Regions from separate parts of the Pilosibacter fragilis genome, predicted to be linked through region 2. Evidence: a T-box and tRNA genes for the amino acid it is inferred to sense, from the RefSeq annotation. Region 2 holds a T-box; the other regions hold tRNA genes.
What was found. A T-box is a leader RNA that pairs with one kind of tRNA and senses whether it is charged. The one in region 2 lies ahead of proS (proline--tRNA ligase), so its partner is inferred to be a tRNA-Pro.

Region 1: it encodes a tRNA-Pro, which carries the amino acid that the T-box ahead of proS (proline--tRNA ligase) is inferred to sense. The anticodon was not compared.
Region 3: it encodes a tRNA-Pro, which carries the amino acid that the T-box ahead of proS (proline--tRNA ligase) is inferred to sense. The anticodon was not compared.

Annotation. Positions count from the first base shown of each region.
Region 1 covers NZ_JAVYJB010000005.1:245,815-251,013, forward strand. The annotation lists gene ABCW45_RS06880 (THUMP domain-containing class I SAM-dependent RNA methyltransferase) at 1-260, shown strand, start outside; gene ABCW45_RS06885 (lectin like domain-containing protein) at 329-1,852, shown strand; gene ABCW45_RS06890 (XTP/dITP diphosphatase) at 1,860-2,462, shown strand; gene ABCW45_RS06895 (metallophosphoesterase family protein) at 2,466-2,990, shown strand; tRNA gene ABCW45_RS06900 (tRNA-Pro) at 3,273-3,347, shown strand; tRNA gene ABCW45_RS06905 (tRNA-Gly) at 3,438-3,508, shown strand; tRNA gene ABCW45_RS06910 (tRNA-Arg) at 3,532-3,605, shown strand; tRNA gene ABCW45_RS06915 (tRNA-His) at 3,642-3,715, shown strand; tRNA gene ABCW45_RS06920 (tRNA-Gln) at 3,915-3,986, opposite strand; gene ABCW45_RS06925 (C-GCAxxG-C-C family protein) at 4,135-4,659, shown strand; gene ABCW45_RS06930 (AbgT family transporter) at 4,802-5,199, opposite strand, start outside.
Region 2 covers NZ_JAVYJB010000010.1:132,212-137,410, reverse strand. The annotation lists gene ABCW45_RS11160 (ABC transporter ATP-binding protein) at 1-1,233, shown strand, start outside; gene ABCW45_RS11155 (hypothetical protein) at 1,460-1,678, shown strand; T-box leader at 1,806-2,068, shown strand; gene proS (proline--tRNA ligase) at 2,241-3,674, shown strand; gene ABCW45_RS11145 (biotin transporter BioY) at 3,674-4,240, shown strand; gene ABCW45_RS11140 (CCA tRNA nucleotidyltransferase) at 4,271-5,199, shown strand, end outside.
Region 3 covers NZ_JAVYJB010000002.1:213,962-219,160, reverse strand. The annotation lists gene ABCW45_RS02330 (heavy metal translocating P-type ATPase) at 1-1,041, shown strand, start outside; gene ABCW45_RS02325 (metal-sensing transcriptional repressor) at 1,190-1,612, shown strand; gene ABCW45_RS02320 (hypothetical protein) at 1,635-1,946, shown strand; gene ABCW45_RS02315 (hypothetical protein) at 2,181-2,432, opposite strand; tRNA gene ABCW45_RS02310 (tRNA-Pro) at 2,881-2,954, shown strand; tRNA gene ABCW45_RS02305 (tRNA-Glu) at 2,971-3,042, shown strand; tRNA gene ABCW45_RS02300 (tRNA-Thr) at 3,080-3,152, shown strand; gene aroA (3-phosphoshikimate 1-carboxyvinyltransferase) at 3,299-4,576, opposite strand; gene ABCW45_RS02290 (prephenate dehydrogenase) at 4,712-5,199, opposite strand, start outside.

The sequences.
Region 1 (5,199 bases), on a different contig from region 2:
TCACGAACCCGCCGTACGGTGAGCGAATTGAAGATAAAAAGAACCTGCCGGAGTTATATAAGACCATCGGCGAGCGCTTCGCAGCGCTGGATTCCTGGTCTGCCTATATCATTACGGCTTACGAAGACACCGAGCGGTATTTCGGTCGCAAGGCGGATAAGAATCGGAAGATCTACAATGGTATGATGAAGACCTACTTCTACCAGTTCTTAGGACCGAAACCACCGAGAAAGCGTGAGGACAGAAGAGAAGAGAGATAACAGAACGGCAGCAGACACACAGAGATGACAAAAATGCCGATTGCAGGCAGAAACGCAGGTAAGCGGATATGAGAAGTCGAAGAAGAAAAGGGCGCAGAAACAGGGACGGTCTGTGGATCTGCGGGATCGCGGTGCTGGCAGCCGGGGCTGTCTTTACAGCGAGGACAGAGATCCTGGATCTGGTAACCACAGAGATCGCCTTTGTGCTGGATCCGAAACAGGAAGGCGGAGAGAAAGAATCTGACCAGGATATTGCGGAGCGTGTGGAAAGCACGGACGGCGGTAAGGAAACGCTGACAGATGGCGGCGTAGATCTGGCAGAAACAGATGAAGCGGGAGCTGATCCTGACCAGAAGAATACAGATGCAGGAACGGAGGCTTCCGGCAGCGGAAATTCGGATCCGGAAGCCATAGAACTCCCCTCATCCTATGACATCCGTGAGCATCGGACTGTCTCCGTCTCCGACCAGGGAGATCTTGGCACATGCTGGGCGTTTGCGGCGTTAAAGGCGGTGGAGACCTCCATGCCGGAGTCCATGGCGGTGCCGCTCTCGGCGGACCACATGTCGATCCATAACAGTTTTGGGATCAGCCAGAATTCCGGCGGCGATTACAGTATGGCGATGGCGTACCTTTTAGCCTGGCAGGGACCTGTCTCTGAGGAGGATGATCCCTATGGGGACAGCACTTCGCCGGACGGTCTTGCACCTGTCTGCCATGCCCAGGAGATCCGGATCCTGCCGGAACGGAATTACGACGCGGTAAAACGGGCAGTGTATTTATATGGCGGTGTCCAGACGTCCCTCTACCTCCCGTCAGAAAACCGGGTGAGTGATGAGGATGTCTGCTACAAAGGCAGCGAAGAACCGAACCATGACGCGGTGATCATCGGATGGGATGACAACTATCCGAAAGAAAAATTTGCATCGACCCCGGAATCGGACGGAGCGTTCCTCTGCGTGAACAGCTGGGGAGAGAACTTCGGAGACGGCGGCTTTTTCCATGTGTCCTACGAGGACAGCTGGATCGCGGAGAGCGGAATCTCCTACTGCGGCATCGAACCGGCGGACAATTTCGACAGGAATTACCAGAGCGACCTCTGCGGCTGGACCGGGCAGATGGGATTCGGCGAGCCTGAGGCTTGGATGGCAAACGCGTATACAGCGGAGTCGGACGAGACACTGGAGGCAGTGGGCTTCTACGCTACGGCACCGGACACGGAGTATGAAGTGTATGTGTTTGACGGGGACAGCTTCCGTGAACATGTGGAAAACAATGTGAAATTTCAGGCGGACAGTGGAAAAATCCTGGCATCCGGGACACTGCCGGATACGGGATTTTATACGGTGAACCTGGCAAAGTCCCAAGGACTGGACGCAGGGGAACTGTTCGTTGTGGCGGTAAAGATCCGCACGCCTGGGACGACGCAGCCGGTGGCGGTGGAGTATGCTGGGAGCGGACGGACCGGAAATGTTGACATAGGCGACGGCGAGGGGTATATTAGTTTTGATGGCTCTTTGTGGGAACGGACGGAGACATCCAAGAGATGCAACGTGTGCCTGAAGGCCTACAGCCGGAAAATTGGAAAGTGAGAGATACATGGAACATAAAATTGTTTTTGCAACATCAAATGCCGGAAAAATGCGGGAGATCTGCGAGATTTTAAAAGACCTCGGGGCGGAGATCCTGTCCATGAAGGAAGCCGGTGTGGATATTGATATTGTTGAGGATGGAGATACATTCGCGGCAAATGCGTTAATTAAGGCAAAAGCCGTGTGGGAGAAGACAGGCGGGATCGTTCTGGCAGATGACTCCGGTCTTGTGATCGATGCGTTGAACGGGGAGCCGGGCGTTTACTCCGCGCGCTACATGGGAGAGAAGACTTCCTATGAAATTAAAAACTGGAACCTGATCCACCGCCTTGATGGTGTTCCGGAGAAAAAGCGCACGGCGCGTTTCGTCTGCGTGATCGCGGCAGTTCTCCCGGATGGAAGAACCCTGACAGCGGAGGGAACCATGGAGGGTGTGATCGCCCATGAACCGGCTGGCGCAGGCGGATTCGGCTATGACCCGATCCTGATGCTGCCGGAGTACGGAAAGACATCGGCGGAGATCACCATGGATGAGAAGAATGCCATCAGTCACCGCGGAAAAGCGCTTCGGGCGATGAAGAAACGTCTTGCAGAAGAGATCGGAGAATAAAGTATGAAAATTCTGATCGTGAGCGATACCCACAGAAGAGATGGAAATCTCAGGGAAATTATTGAGAAACAGTCCCCGTTCGATATGCTGATCCACCTGGGCGATACCGAGGGCAGCGAGGCATATTTTAAGGAATGGGTAAATAATGATAACTGCGTGATCCGCGTGGTGCGCGGAAATAATGACTTCTTCTCCCAGACAGACAGGGAGAAGGAGATCTCGATCGGAAAATACCGGGCATTTCTGACCCATGGCCATATGTACGGCGTATCTTTCGAGCTGGAGACGATCAAGGAAGAGGCGAGAGCCAGAAAAGCCGATATCGTCATGTTCGGACATACCCACAAGCCGCATCTGGAGTACTGTGAGGACGGGCTTGTTGTATTGAACCCGGGAAGTCTCTCCTATCCGAGACAGGACGGAAGAAAGCCGTCCTACATGCTGATGGAGCTTGATCGGAACGGTGAGGCACATTATACGGTCTGTTATGTGGATCAGGACAGGGATATTCCGTCGGGACTTTACTAGGCGGGACCGGAAATAATTGGCACAAAACAGATAAAATCAGAAAGCAGTTTTCGAAGAATAAGTTCGGAACTGCTTTTTGTATGAAATCAGATAGCTGCCTGCGCAGAAAGTGCGTATGCAGCCAATTGTAGAAGAAATGCCGCCGGAACAGAGATAGTGGAGGATTCAGCCTCGAATAAAGCCTCGAATAAATAAAAAAAGTGGTTGACAATCCAACCTATCTACGGTATAATTTTAAACGCATTTAGTGAACTTTTGTTTTTAAATGCTTTGCGAAATCCCCGGGGTGTGGCTCAGCTTGGCTAGAGCGCCTGGTTTGGGACCAGGAAGTCGCAGGTTCGAATCCTGTCACCCCGATTTTTATCGAAAAAAAGATAAAAAACTTGTTGACAAATGAGTGGATGTGAGATATAATCTAATGGTCAGCGAAAAAAGAAAAATTTTCCTGCGGGTGTAGTTCAATGGTAGAACACCAGCCTTCCAAGCTGGATACGTGGGTTCGATTCCCATCACCCGCTTTGCTTTTGCGAAAAAGCATAATGAGTCTGTAGCTCAGTTGGATAGAGCAACGGCCTTCTAAGCCGTGGGTCGGGGGTTCGAATCCCTTCAGGCTCATTTGAAATCAAGTGTGATTTCGAATTTTATATTATGGTGGGTATAGCGCAGCTGGTTAGCGCGCCAGATTGTGGCTCTGGAGGCCCAGGGTTCGAATCCCTGTATCCACCCGTATTTCCCTGGGAAGCAGTTCCCGGGGCTTTTTTGTATTTTATGAAAGGTTAGATTTGAAGGAAGATCTGGACGTGTGCGCGGATGCGGTGGAACATTGTCGGGAAAGCATTCTGAAGATGATTCAGGAAATAGAAAATGAACTCAACGAAAATGAAGAAAGCTGAATTTCCATAATAGAAATTCAGCCTTTTTCCGCTGGGCCAGCGGGATTCGAACCCTCGAGTGCAGGAGTCAAAGTCCTGTGCCTTACCGCTTGGCGATGGCCCATTGCCATAACATTAGTATTCTATCATAAGACTGAAAAAAAAACAAGCAGAGGATTGGCAACTTGCCATCTGGTTTGCCATATGCTGATCTGGATGAGAAAGCGCATGGCAGAACTGTAACTATGGTTTGACAGGAAAGGAATATAGCAATGACAGAGGAAAAAACAGCAAAGGTTGTGGAAAACACAGAAAAAAACGGATCAGTCTGTTTAAAATCGAGAGGTGAGCTGGCGAGAGAATTGTTCCGGGAAGGTTACAACTGCTCTCAGGCGGTGACACTGGCGTTTGCGGATGAACTGGAGACGCGCGGAATCAGCAGAGAGATGGCGGCAGGCCTGGCGTCCTCGTTTGGCGGCGGCCTCGGAAGACTTCGGGAGGTATGTGGCTGTGTCAGCGGAATGGCACTGGTCTGTGGGGCTCTGGAAGGCTATACAGACCCGAAAGCGGCGGCGGAGAAGCAGGATCACTATAAAAGGATTCAGAAGCTTGTAACGACGTTTAAAGACGAGAACGGCAGCTATATCTGCAGGGAACTTTTATCGGGGATCAATTCGGATACAACTCCGGTTCCGGAGGCGAGAACGGAGAGCTACTATAAAAAGCGCCCATGTGCAGAGCTTGCAGCCTGTGCAGCGGATATTCTGGAGAGACACTTGGAAGAACTACAGAAATAGAATTGAATTTCCGATCTTGAGAAGAAAAGAACTCATCTCTGAGGTATCATTATGGCAACAAAAAATGACCCGCCGCAAAAGCGACGGGTCATTCTGCCGTTATATTTTACACAATAAGCTTTGTAAGCTGCTATACTCTGAATTAGAGGATTCCAGCCGGAAGAGCAACGCCTACGCCCGGTCCGAACGGAAGTCCGATCATCATCCAGATAACAACTACGATGATCCATGCGATCTGAAGAACGATGGACATCGGGATCATATTGGAGATCAGAGTACCGATCTTGAGATCCGGAACGTACTTTGTCTGAGCAACACTTAAGATCATCCAGATATATGCGGACATCGGTGTCCAGCAGTTGAACGGGGAGTCACCAATTCTGTAAAGTAACTGTGTGAAGCCCGGATGATAACCGAGGAGCATGAACATCGGAACGAAGATCGGAGCGAAAATAGCCCACTTCGCGGAACCGGAGGATACGAAGATGTTGACGAAGGAGCAGAGAAGGATGAAAGCTACACAGAGCGGAATGCCTGTGA
Region 2 (5,199 bases):
ACGGCGCAGTTAGAGAATCGCGCGGCAATGAGCCGTGTCACAAATCATGTTCCGGAGACAATCCGGTGTATTAGAACGATCCATACACTTGGAAAAGAGACGTATATGGAGAAAAGGTATGATGACTATATCGGGGAGAGCTATTCGGCGGTCGAGAAGACGAACTTTTACGACGCTGTTTACTCGCCGTTGATCCTGTTCCTGAATGCGGTGGCGGTGGCGATCGTCATGCTGCTTGCGGCATCCGGAAACGCGAAGATCCTGGCATTGTTCGGCATGTCCGTGGGAAAATCTGTCGCAGTCATCAACTATATTTCCCAGGTATTCTCGCCGATCGAGAACCTCGGCATGGAGATCCAGACGATCCAGTCGGCGGTTGCGGGTGTTTACCGGATCAACGAGTTTCTGGCGAAGCCGGAGAGGGAGATGGTAGAAGAGAGAGCACTTGTGGATTCCAGACATACAGTTGGAAAGAATGGCGCTGTACAGGAATTAGAGAATGCGCAGGGGAGAGCGGAGAATAGTTCCGGGGACACCAGTGCGGCGAGTATAGATTTAGACGCGGCCAAGGTAAATGATAGCGGAATTTTCGAAAATACAGAACCATGCGTGGAGTTTAAAGATGTCACCTTCGGCTACGACGACCACATCGTTTTAAATGACATGAATTTCGCAATCTATCCGGGCGAGCAGGTAACGCTGACGGGACGTACCGGCGCCGGAAAGAGTACGATCTTTAAGCTGCTTTTAGGACTCTATCGCCCGAATTCCGGTGAGGCTCTGATTGAGGGCGAGGCGGCATATCGGCTCTCTGACAAGGAGAAAAGAAAGAAGTTCGGCTATGTGGAACAGTCCTTTCATATGGTTCCGGGCACGGTTCGCGACCAGATCACACTGTTTGACCCGGCGATCGGGGACGAGGCGGTGCAGGCGGCCGCGAAGCTCGTGGGACTCCATGGGACGATCGTGAGCCTGGATGATGGCTATGACACATTATGTAAACCGGAGATATTCTCCCAGGGTCAGTGGCAGCTCTTATCCATCGCGAGAGCCGTTGCCGGAAAACCTGGGATCCTGCTTCTCGATGAGATCACGGCGAACCTTGACGCGGAGACGGAGGAGATGGTGCTCCGGGCATTAAAGAGCGCGTCGGAAGGGCGTACTGTTATCTCGATCTCCCACCGTGTTTACCAGAAGGACGGAACTGGGCGGCTCATTACCGTGTATGGATAGGGATTTTCTGAACTGAAAATCCCGTACAATACAGTTATGGCAGCGGATTTTGCCGATTTGGAATGCGAAGCATCGGCAAAATCGGTTACAGTTCATGTAAGCATGAACTGTAACATCAGATCAGGTATTTAGCGATTGGGAGCTGATTTATATTTACAAATGTTGACAGTGGGAATATAATAAGCCGAAGAAATCCTCGAGATTTTGTTTGACGGGAGGCGAAATCATGTCAATTTTATTTGCGATCATATTTCTTGTCGTGATCTTTAAGTGCGTTGGTCTTGTGCTTGGCGTATGTGGAAAACTTCTCGGCGCGGTGCTGAGCTTGTTTGGATTTATCTTATCCATCGCTGTCGGAGCAATCGTATTCGGAATTTCCACGGCATTTGCATTGGTGCTGTTATGCATCGCGGCGGGATGGCTGTTGATCAAGCTGATATTTTAAAGATCGTGTGTTCAGAATGGACACAGAAAGTGTGAGACTCCGGGATGGTGATGCCGGCCTGCAAAATCCGTCCCGGAGTCTTGACAAACATGGAAAAATCCATTAAAATCCATCATATATGCATATCAGACAGGCATTGAAGAGGGAAAGTAGATGAATGGCGGCATCCCAGAGAGGAAGCAGACGGTGAGAGCTTCCATGTGCGCGTTGTTGAACCGGCCTCGGAGCTTTGTGCGAGAGATGTGGAAAACGGCAGTGAAAACAGATTGCCGCAGTGAATGACTACATTGCTAAGTACAGCGTAGATCCGGCGTTAACGGATATCAGAGGAGAGTTCCCGTAAAGTGCGGGAGCTAATTTGGGTGGTAACGCCGGCTGTCGGTCCCTTTTGTGGACGACAGCCTTTTTTATATAACAGGAAATTCCGAGGAATTCCCTGTTGCATAAAAAGGCACATTCTTTTTCGTTTCCACGGGGAGTGCCCCGGAACGGAACAGGCGTCCTGCATCCTCAGAAATTTTAGATGTATGCAATCCAAGAATTCATATAAAGGAGAAAAGCAATGGCAAGAGAGAAGAAACTTGTGGAATCCATCACTTCTATGGAAGACGATTTCGCGCAGTGGTACACAGACGTTGTAAAAAAAGCAGAATTATGTGATTATGCAAGCGTAAAGGGCTGCATGGTCATCAAACCGGACGGATACGCGATATGGGAGAACATCCAGCATGAACTGGACAAGCGCTTCAAAAAAGCAGGCGTAAAGAATGTTTACATGCCGTTATTCATCCCGGAGAGCTTACTTGATAAAGAGAAAGACCATGTAGAAGGCTTCGCACCGGAAGTTGCATGGGTAACACAGGGAGGTCTTGAGCCGCTTCAGGAGCGTCTCTGCGTCCGCCCGACATCCGAGACTTTGTTCTGTGATTTCTACCAGAAAGACATCCACTCCTACCGTGACCTTCCGAAGGTATACAACCAGTGGTGTTCCGTAGTAAGATGGGAGAAGACGACAAGACCGTTCCTCCGCTCCAGAGAGTTCTTATGGCAGGAAGGCCACACCGCACATGCGACAGCAGAGGAAGCTCAGGAGAGAACGATCCAGATGTTAAACCTCTATGCAGATTTCTGCGAGGATTTCCTTGCGATCCCGGTCGTTCGCGGACAGAAGACAGATAAAGAAAAATTCGCAGGTGCTGAGGCAACCTATACCATCGAGTCCTTAATGCATGACGGAAAGGCACTCCAGTCCGGAACCAGCCACAACTTCGGCGATGGCTTCGCAAAGGCTTTCGGCATCCAGTATTCCGATAAGGACAACCAGTTAAAATATGTTCACCAGACCTCCTGGGGTATGACGACCCGTATGATCGGTGCCATCATCATGGTACACGGTGACAACGAGGGTCTTGTACTTCCGCCGAACGTAGCTCCGACTCAGGTTGTGATCGTTCCGATCCGCCAGCAGCAGGAGGGCGTTCTTGAGAAGGCAAGAGAGGTCGAGGAGGTTCTCTCCAACTTCCGCGTAAAAGTTGATGATTCTGATAAGAGCCCGGGCTGGAAGTTCTCCGAGTCCGAGATGAGAGGAATCCCGGTCCGTGTAGAACTTGGACCGAAGGATATCGAGGCAGGTCAGGCTGTATTAGTACGCCGTGACACCCACGAGAAGATCACCGTTGCTTTAAGCGAGATCGCAGAGAAGGTGGATGAGCTCTTAAAGACGATCCAGCATGACATGTACGAGCGTGCGAAAGCACACCGTGACGCCCACACCTACGACGCACACAACATGGAAGAGATGAAGGACATCGCTGACAACAAGCCGGGATTCATCCGTGCGATGTGGTGCGGCTGCCAGGAATGCGAGGACAAGTTAAAGGAGCAGGTCGGCGTGACCTCCAGATGTATGCCGTTCAAGCAGGAGAAGCTTGCTGAGACCTGCGTATGCTGCGGCAAACCGGCAACCAAGATGGTTTACTGGGGCAAAGCATATTAATGAAGCAATGGAATATCAGGGATCTGACGCTCGGAGGGCTGTTTACAGCCCTCATCGGCGTCGGAGCTTTTCTCAAGATCACGATCCCGGTACAGCCAGTGCCCATGCACTTTACGCTGCAGTTTTTCTTTGTGCTGCTTGCGGCGCTTTTGCTTGGATCAAAAAGGGCATTTGCCAGCGTGCTGACATATCTGGTGATCGGATTGTGTGGGATCCCGGTCTTTGCCACGGGCGGTGGTCCGGCGTATCTTTTAAAGCCTACATTCGGCTTTTTGATCGGATTTGCGGCGGCGGCCTATGTGACGGGACGTGTATATGAGATCAGGAAAAGTACATCTTTTTCCTGGCTTTTATTTTCTGCATTCTGGGGACTTCTCGCAGACTATGGCTGCGGGATGATCTATTTTTATGTGTGCAGCAATTTTGTCCTTGGCGTAAGCGTCGGATGGAAGGTCGTGTTTGTCAACTGCTTTCTTCTGACGGTCGGTGAGGATTTTATTTTATGTGTTCTGGCGGCAGTTTTGGCGAAACGGCTGATCCCAGTTCTTAAGAATCTGGGGAAATGATTACTAATTTATAAGGAGGAAACCGGACCGGTGAGAATTGAGATGCCCTATGAGGCGGAATGGATCATTGACAATATACGAAGCCATGGATACGAGGCATTTATCGTCGGAGGCTGTGTCCGGGACGCAGTCCTCGGGAGAATTCCGGGGGACTGGGACATTACAACCTCCGCAAAGCCGGAGCAGGTGAAGGAGATCTTCGGGAAAACCGTGGATACAGGCCTTAAGCATGGAACGGTGACGATCATTAAGAATGGAAGCGGCTATGAGGTCACCACATACCGGATCGACGGGGAATATCTGGACGGAAGACATCCGGAGACGGTTGAGTTTACGCCGGATCTCAGGGAAGATTTAAAGCGCCGGGACTTTACGATCAATGCCATGGCATACAGCCATGAGACGGGGATCGTGGATGAGTTTGAGGGCATGGAAGACCTGAAGCGCCGGGTGATCCGGTGCGTTGGCTGTGCGAAGGACCGGTTTACGGAGGACGCGCTGCGGATTCTCAGGGCAGTGCGGTTTGCGGCACAGCTGGACTTCGTGATCGAGGATGAGACGTACAAGGCCATTGCTGAGATCGCGCCGAACCTCGTCCATGTGAGCAAGGAGCGGATCCAGGTGGAACTCACGAAGCTTCTGCTGTCGGATCATCCGGAGAAGATCTGGATGGTGGACGCGACGGGGATCGCGGAGTATGTGACGCCAGGATTTACGGAGGTGTTTGAACGGGAACTGGAGAGCAGAAATTCCATGGATCCGTTAAAAGAATGCTGGGCTGGCATCGCTGCGCTTCCGGCGGACAAATCCCATAGATGGGCCGGTTTCCTGCGCCATATGACAGCGGAGCAGGCGGTGAAGATCCTTCGCGGATTAAAGCTTGACAATGATACTATTGGAAACGTAAAGAACATGATCACGGCATTCCAGGCACCGCTTGCGGTCGATAAGGTCGAGAT
Region 3 (5,199 bases), on a different contig from region 2:
TCCGCAGCTGATGTGACAGATTTTGCGGCACTTCCCGGAAACGGACTTTCTGCGAAATTAAATGGAAATACGATCTACGGCGGAAACATGAAGTTTATCGGAACGCATGTGGCTGTTCCGGAAGATATGAAGAAGAAATCCGAAGCTCTCGCGGAGAGCGGAAAGACTCCGCTATTCTTTGCGGAGAATGAGAAGCTTGTGGGCATCATCGCTGTTGCGGATATGATCAAGGAAGACAGTCCACAGGCAATCCGGGAGCTCCAGAACATGGGAATCCATGTAGTCATGCTGACCGGTGATAATGAGCGCACTGCAAAGGCGGTCGGAAAAGAGGCCGGCGTCGACGAGGTCATCGCCGGAGTCCTTCCGGACGGCAAGGAGAGCGTGATCCGAAAGCTGAAAGAAAAAGGCAAGGTTGCCATGGTCGGTGACGGGATCAACGATGCTCCGGCCCTCACGAGAGCCGATATGGGAATTGCGATCGGAGCCGGAACCGACGTCGCTATCGATGCGGCGGACGTGGTCCTTATGAAGAGCCGCTTATCCGATGTCCCGGCAGCGATCCGCTTAAGCCGTGCGACGCTTACGAATATCCACGAGAATCTGTTCTGGGCATTTTTCTACAATGTGATCGGGATCCCGCTTGCCATGGGACTCTGGATCCCGGTATTCGGCTGGAAACTGAATCCGATGTTTGGTGCCGCAGCCATGAGCTTATCCAGCTTCTGCGTTGTATCCAACGCCCTGCGCTTAAATTTCTTTGATATCCGGCGTTCCGACAGGGACAAAAAGATAAAAACAAAAATCCATAACAATAAAGAAAAGGAGAGTAACATGATGGAAAAGACATTAAAAGTTGAAGGTATGATGTGTCCGCACTGCGAGGCAGCTGTAAAAAAAGCACTTGAGGCCATTGACGGCGTATCCGTTGCAGAGGCAGATCACGTAAAAGGAACCGCAACGGTGACACTCACAAAAGATGTTCCGACCGAAGTGCTTAAAAAAGCCATCGAGGATAAGGATTACAAGGTGATCGGTTGAGAGTTGACTGCAAAAAATGATTGAATATCAGCTGCCCCGGGATGAAAGATTCCTGGGGTGGCTTTCCTGCTATATAGGCAAATGCCTGTGAGGCAGATCAGAGAAGAAAACATGATATCGTAGGAACGTAAGATTGGGGAGGTTGTGCATGGAGAAAAAATCATGTTGCTGTGCCGGAGAAGCGGAGACAGTAAATGTAAATATGGAGACAACAGGGGTAACAGGAGCAGAAGCAACAGCAAATACGGTGACTGCCGAAACAGAAACACCGTCCGATGACGCTGTCTGCCACTGCCGCCACAAACATAGAACAGAAAAGGAAGAGAAAGATCTTCTGACACGCTTAAACCGCATTGAGGGGCAGGTCCGCGGCATCAAAGCTATGGTTCAGGACGAACGCTACTGCCCGGATATCCTGGTTCAGGTATCTGCCGTCCAGTCTGCCTTAAACGGCTTCTGCAAAGTTCTCTTATCCAACCACATCAAAACCTGCGTGGTGGAAGATATCAAGAACGGAAACGAGGAGACCGCTGTAGCGGAACTCTGCGAGACGATCAAGAAGATGATGTAGAGATGGGAGGTAACAGTGAAATTTGAAATATATAAAGTTTTACCCGGAATGTGTTATAATTACCGCAGTTGTATTGTATATAAAACATTTACTCTATCCTTATGATTTTCGTGAAAAATTCCCTTATGACGATCCGCCGCCGAAGTTTTTTGGCTCTTTCTCATTGGGGGAATTAGTACAATATATAATCCAGGTATTAACGTTACCTATTATAGGATTTGCTATGATTCCTTTGCAATTTTTAGGGAAGGTAGTGGATGTAATACTGATAATTTTATTAGTTATGTGGTGGTTCATACCAACAGGACTCGCTAGAAAAATAGATGACTGGTAATAGAAAAGCGTCCCTGCTATAAAAGCAGAGGACGATTTTCTATTGCAGTAAGATATGTTTTAGAAAGAGCGAAAAACATTTGTGTAGATGGGATAAATTTTTTTCATCAGATGCGAAGGGCGCATTTTAAAAGGATTAATGGATATAATGTTAGATATAGGAAAAAGTGATCTTATATAGAACAATCGCAGGCATGGATTTTGATTTTCCAGCCTGCGATTATATCTCGTAAATCTATCCGATCGTGCGGTAAGTAAAGAATGCGAAGCCGAGGATACAGAGGGACGCGATGATCTCGCTGATGATCCGGATGATGGTATTTGGGGCGCCGTTGCCGGCGATCCGGTGGATGATCCGGATACTCACAGTGATCGCCACAAGAATGATCAGTGTGAAGTACGCAGTTCGCAACGGAATTACATTGAAAGCGCCGAGACCGGCAGCGATCAGCATGGCAATGGAAAGAAGGATTCTGATTGCTTTCATAAAAACGCCCCCTCTGGATATAAAATTACGGAAAATTTAAGTTGAACGCACATGAACTCTGATGTGTGAACACGGTCAGTACAGGCTGACAAATTCTTTTCAGGATCACAGCATATCTTCGCAGAGTGCTTCTCCCAGATGGAGATGATATTCCCGCTCGGAAAGGCTGTTATGATCCGGCGTTTAAAGAAGTGGGACCTCATGAGTGAGATAAGCAGATGCGATGAGTTCTCTTTCGGATATTATAACACTATTCTGTTTAAAAAGAAAACTTTTCTGTTAATTTCTTTTCAAAAATTTGATCCGTCAGGCATGTGTGACGGATTAAAAATGGGAAGAAGAGTAGAAAATGTAGATAATGTAGATAAAATGCAAAAAATAGAAAAAAATCAAAAAAAGCTGTTGACATTTCCGCAAATCTATATTATACTTACGTACGTAATCGAGACGAGGCGTGGCTCAGTTTGGTAGAGCGCTGCGTTCGGGACGCAGAGGTCGCAAGTTCGAATCTTGTCGCCTCGACTTACTTAAATACTAAGGCCTGTTGGTCAAGCGGTCAAGACGACGCCCTCTCACGGCGTAAACCCGGGTTCGATTCCCGGACAGGTCACTTGCTGTTGCGTTATGCAGCAGCATTTTTTAAAGGTGCTTCCGTGGCTCAGTTGGTAGAGCAACGCATTCGTAATGCGTAGGTCGCCGGTTCGAGTCCGGCCGGGAGCTTACTGATGAAACCCTTGTGAATCAAGGGTTTTTTTGTTGTTCTGTGTGAAGATGAAAACTGTTTGGAATGGACGGCTTTTTGCGTTTTTATAAAAAGAACCCGAATCCATCTCTGGAGAAGTACCAGATGGATTCGGGTCTTTTTACTATTTTGTAAGTTTTTCCAACTCCTCATAAAAAGCCGGATAAGAGATATCCACGCAGTCCGCATCAATGATCTCAGTCTCCCCGTCCGCAGCGAGGGCAGCTACGGCGAAGGTCATGGCGATGCGGTGATCCTTGCGACTGTCGACGACGGCACCGTGGAGCGGTTTTCCGCCGTGGATGATCATGCCATCCTCAGTCTCCTCCACATCGGCGCCCATGGCGCGCAGGTTTTCGACCATGATGGCGATACGGTTGGATTCTTTGACTTTTAACTCAGCGGCATCGCGGATGACCGTGGTCCCCTCGGCGAAACATGCCATCATGGCGATGGTCGGAAGCTCGTCGATGAGAGTCGGGATGATATCGCCCTCGATGACACAGCCCCTTAAGGAACTTGTGCGGACCAGAAGGTCGGCTGTCGGCTCTGCGTTCTCGTGATCCTCGTTTAACAGGGTGAGATCAGCGCCCATAGCCTCACAGACCTTGATGAGTCCGGCTCTTGTCGGGTTGATGCCTACATTCTTAATAAGAACTTCGGAATTTGGCAGAATCAGGCCTGCTGCCACAAAATAGACGGAAGAGGAGATATCTCCCGGCACATCGATCCGGTTTCCAAAAAGCTCTGTTGCCGGCCAGATCGTAACGGTAGTTCCCTTTGATTCCAGCTCTGCGCCGAAAAACTTCAGCATCAGTTCCGTATGATTTCTGGAAACCTGCGGCTCCGTGATACTTGTGAGCCCGTCTGCGTAGAGTCCGGCCAACAGGATCGAAGATTTTACTTGGGCAGATGCGACTTTGGAAGTGTAATGGATCCCTGCAAGCGGTTTTCCACAGATCCTGAGCGGCGCACAGTCATTTCCGCGGACACTCTTGATATCAGCTCCCATCATGGATAACGGCTTGATAATGCGCTTCATCGGACGTTTCTGGATGGATTCGTCACCGGTCAGCGTCACGTCGAAATTCTGCGGCGCGAGAATACCGGAGATGAGTCTTGTGGTGGTTCCAGAGTTGCCGCAGTCCAGGGTCTCGGCAGGGGCAGCCAGTCCGTGCATGCCCTTTCCGTGGACAGTGACAACACCATTTTTATTTTCGATATCGATTCCCATGCGGCGGAAACAGCCGATGGTGGAGAGGCAGTCAGCGCCCTCCAGAAAGTTATGGATCTCTGTAGTTCCCTTCGCAATGGATCCGAACATGACACTGCGGTGGGAGATGGATTTATCGCCCGGGACCGTGATCTCACCCCGGACATGGTCTGCTTTATGTAATTTCATATAAATTCCTCGTAATTTGCGTTTAATACGATCTGATAAAAAACTGGTATGCATTTTGACGTAGCAGTCCGCGTATAACAGGCGGTCATGCGGTATCGGAATATGCTGGCGCATACCTGAATGAAACTATAAGTCTTACTTTGTCAGCACATAGTTATGGCTTTTCAAAAGCTCCGCCGCCTCATTCTTCTTATCTTCCTTATAAAAAGAAATCCGAAGTGCTCCTTCACCTTCCTCGCGGCTGTGATTGATACCTATATTCTTAACACTGATTCCCTTCGCGGCAAGGATCGCAGAGAGGACAGAAATAGATCCCGGCTCATCCAAAACATCCACACAGAAGGAGTAATCCCGCTCGATGGGACCCTGTCCGCGGTTCGGGAATGTGGAACGGTATTTGCCTGATTCCTCGAACATCTTGTAGATCGCGTCACCGTTATGGTTTTCCAGCGTGTCGCAAATGGATTCCAGGGAAGTGATATACCGCTTTAAGAGCACCAGAATATTTTCTGTGTTCGTCATGCAGATCTGCTCCCACATGACAGGGGAGGAGGAGGCGATACGTGTGATATCCTTAAAACCTCCCGCGGCCAGCCGCTTCATGATCTCATCCTTTGAATCGT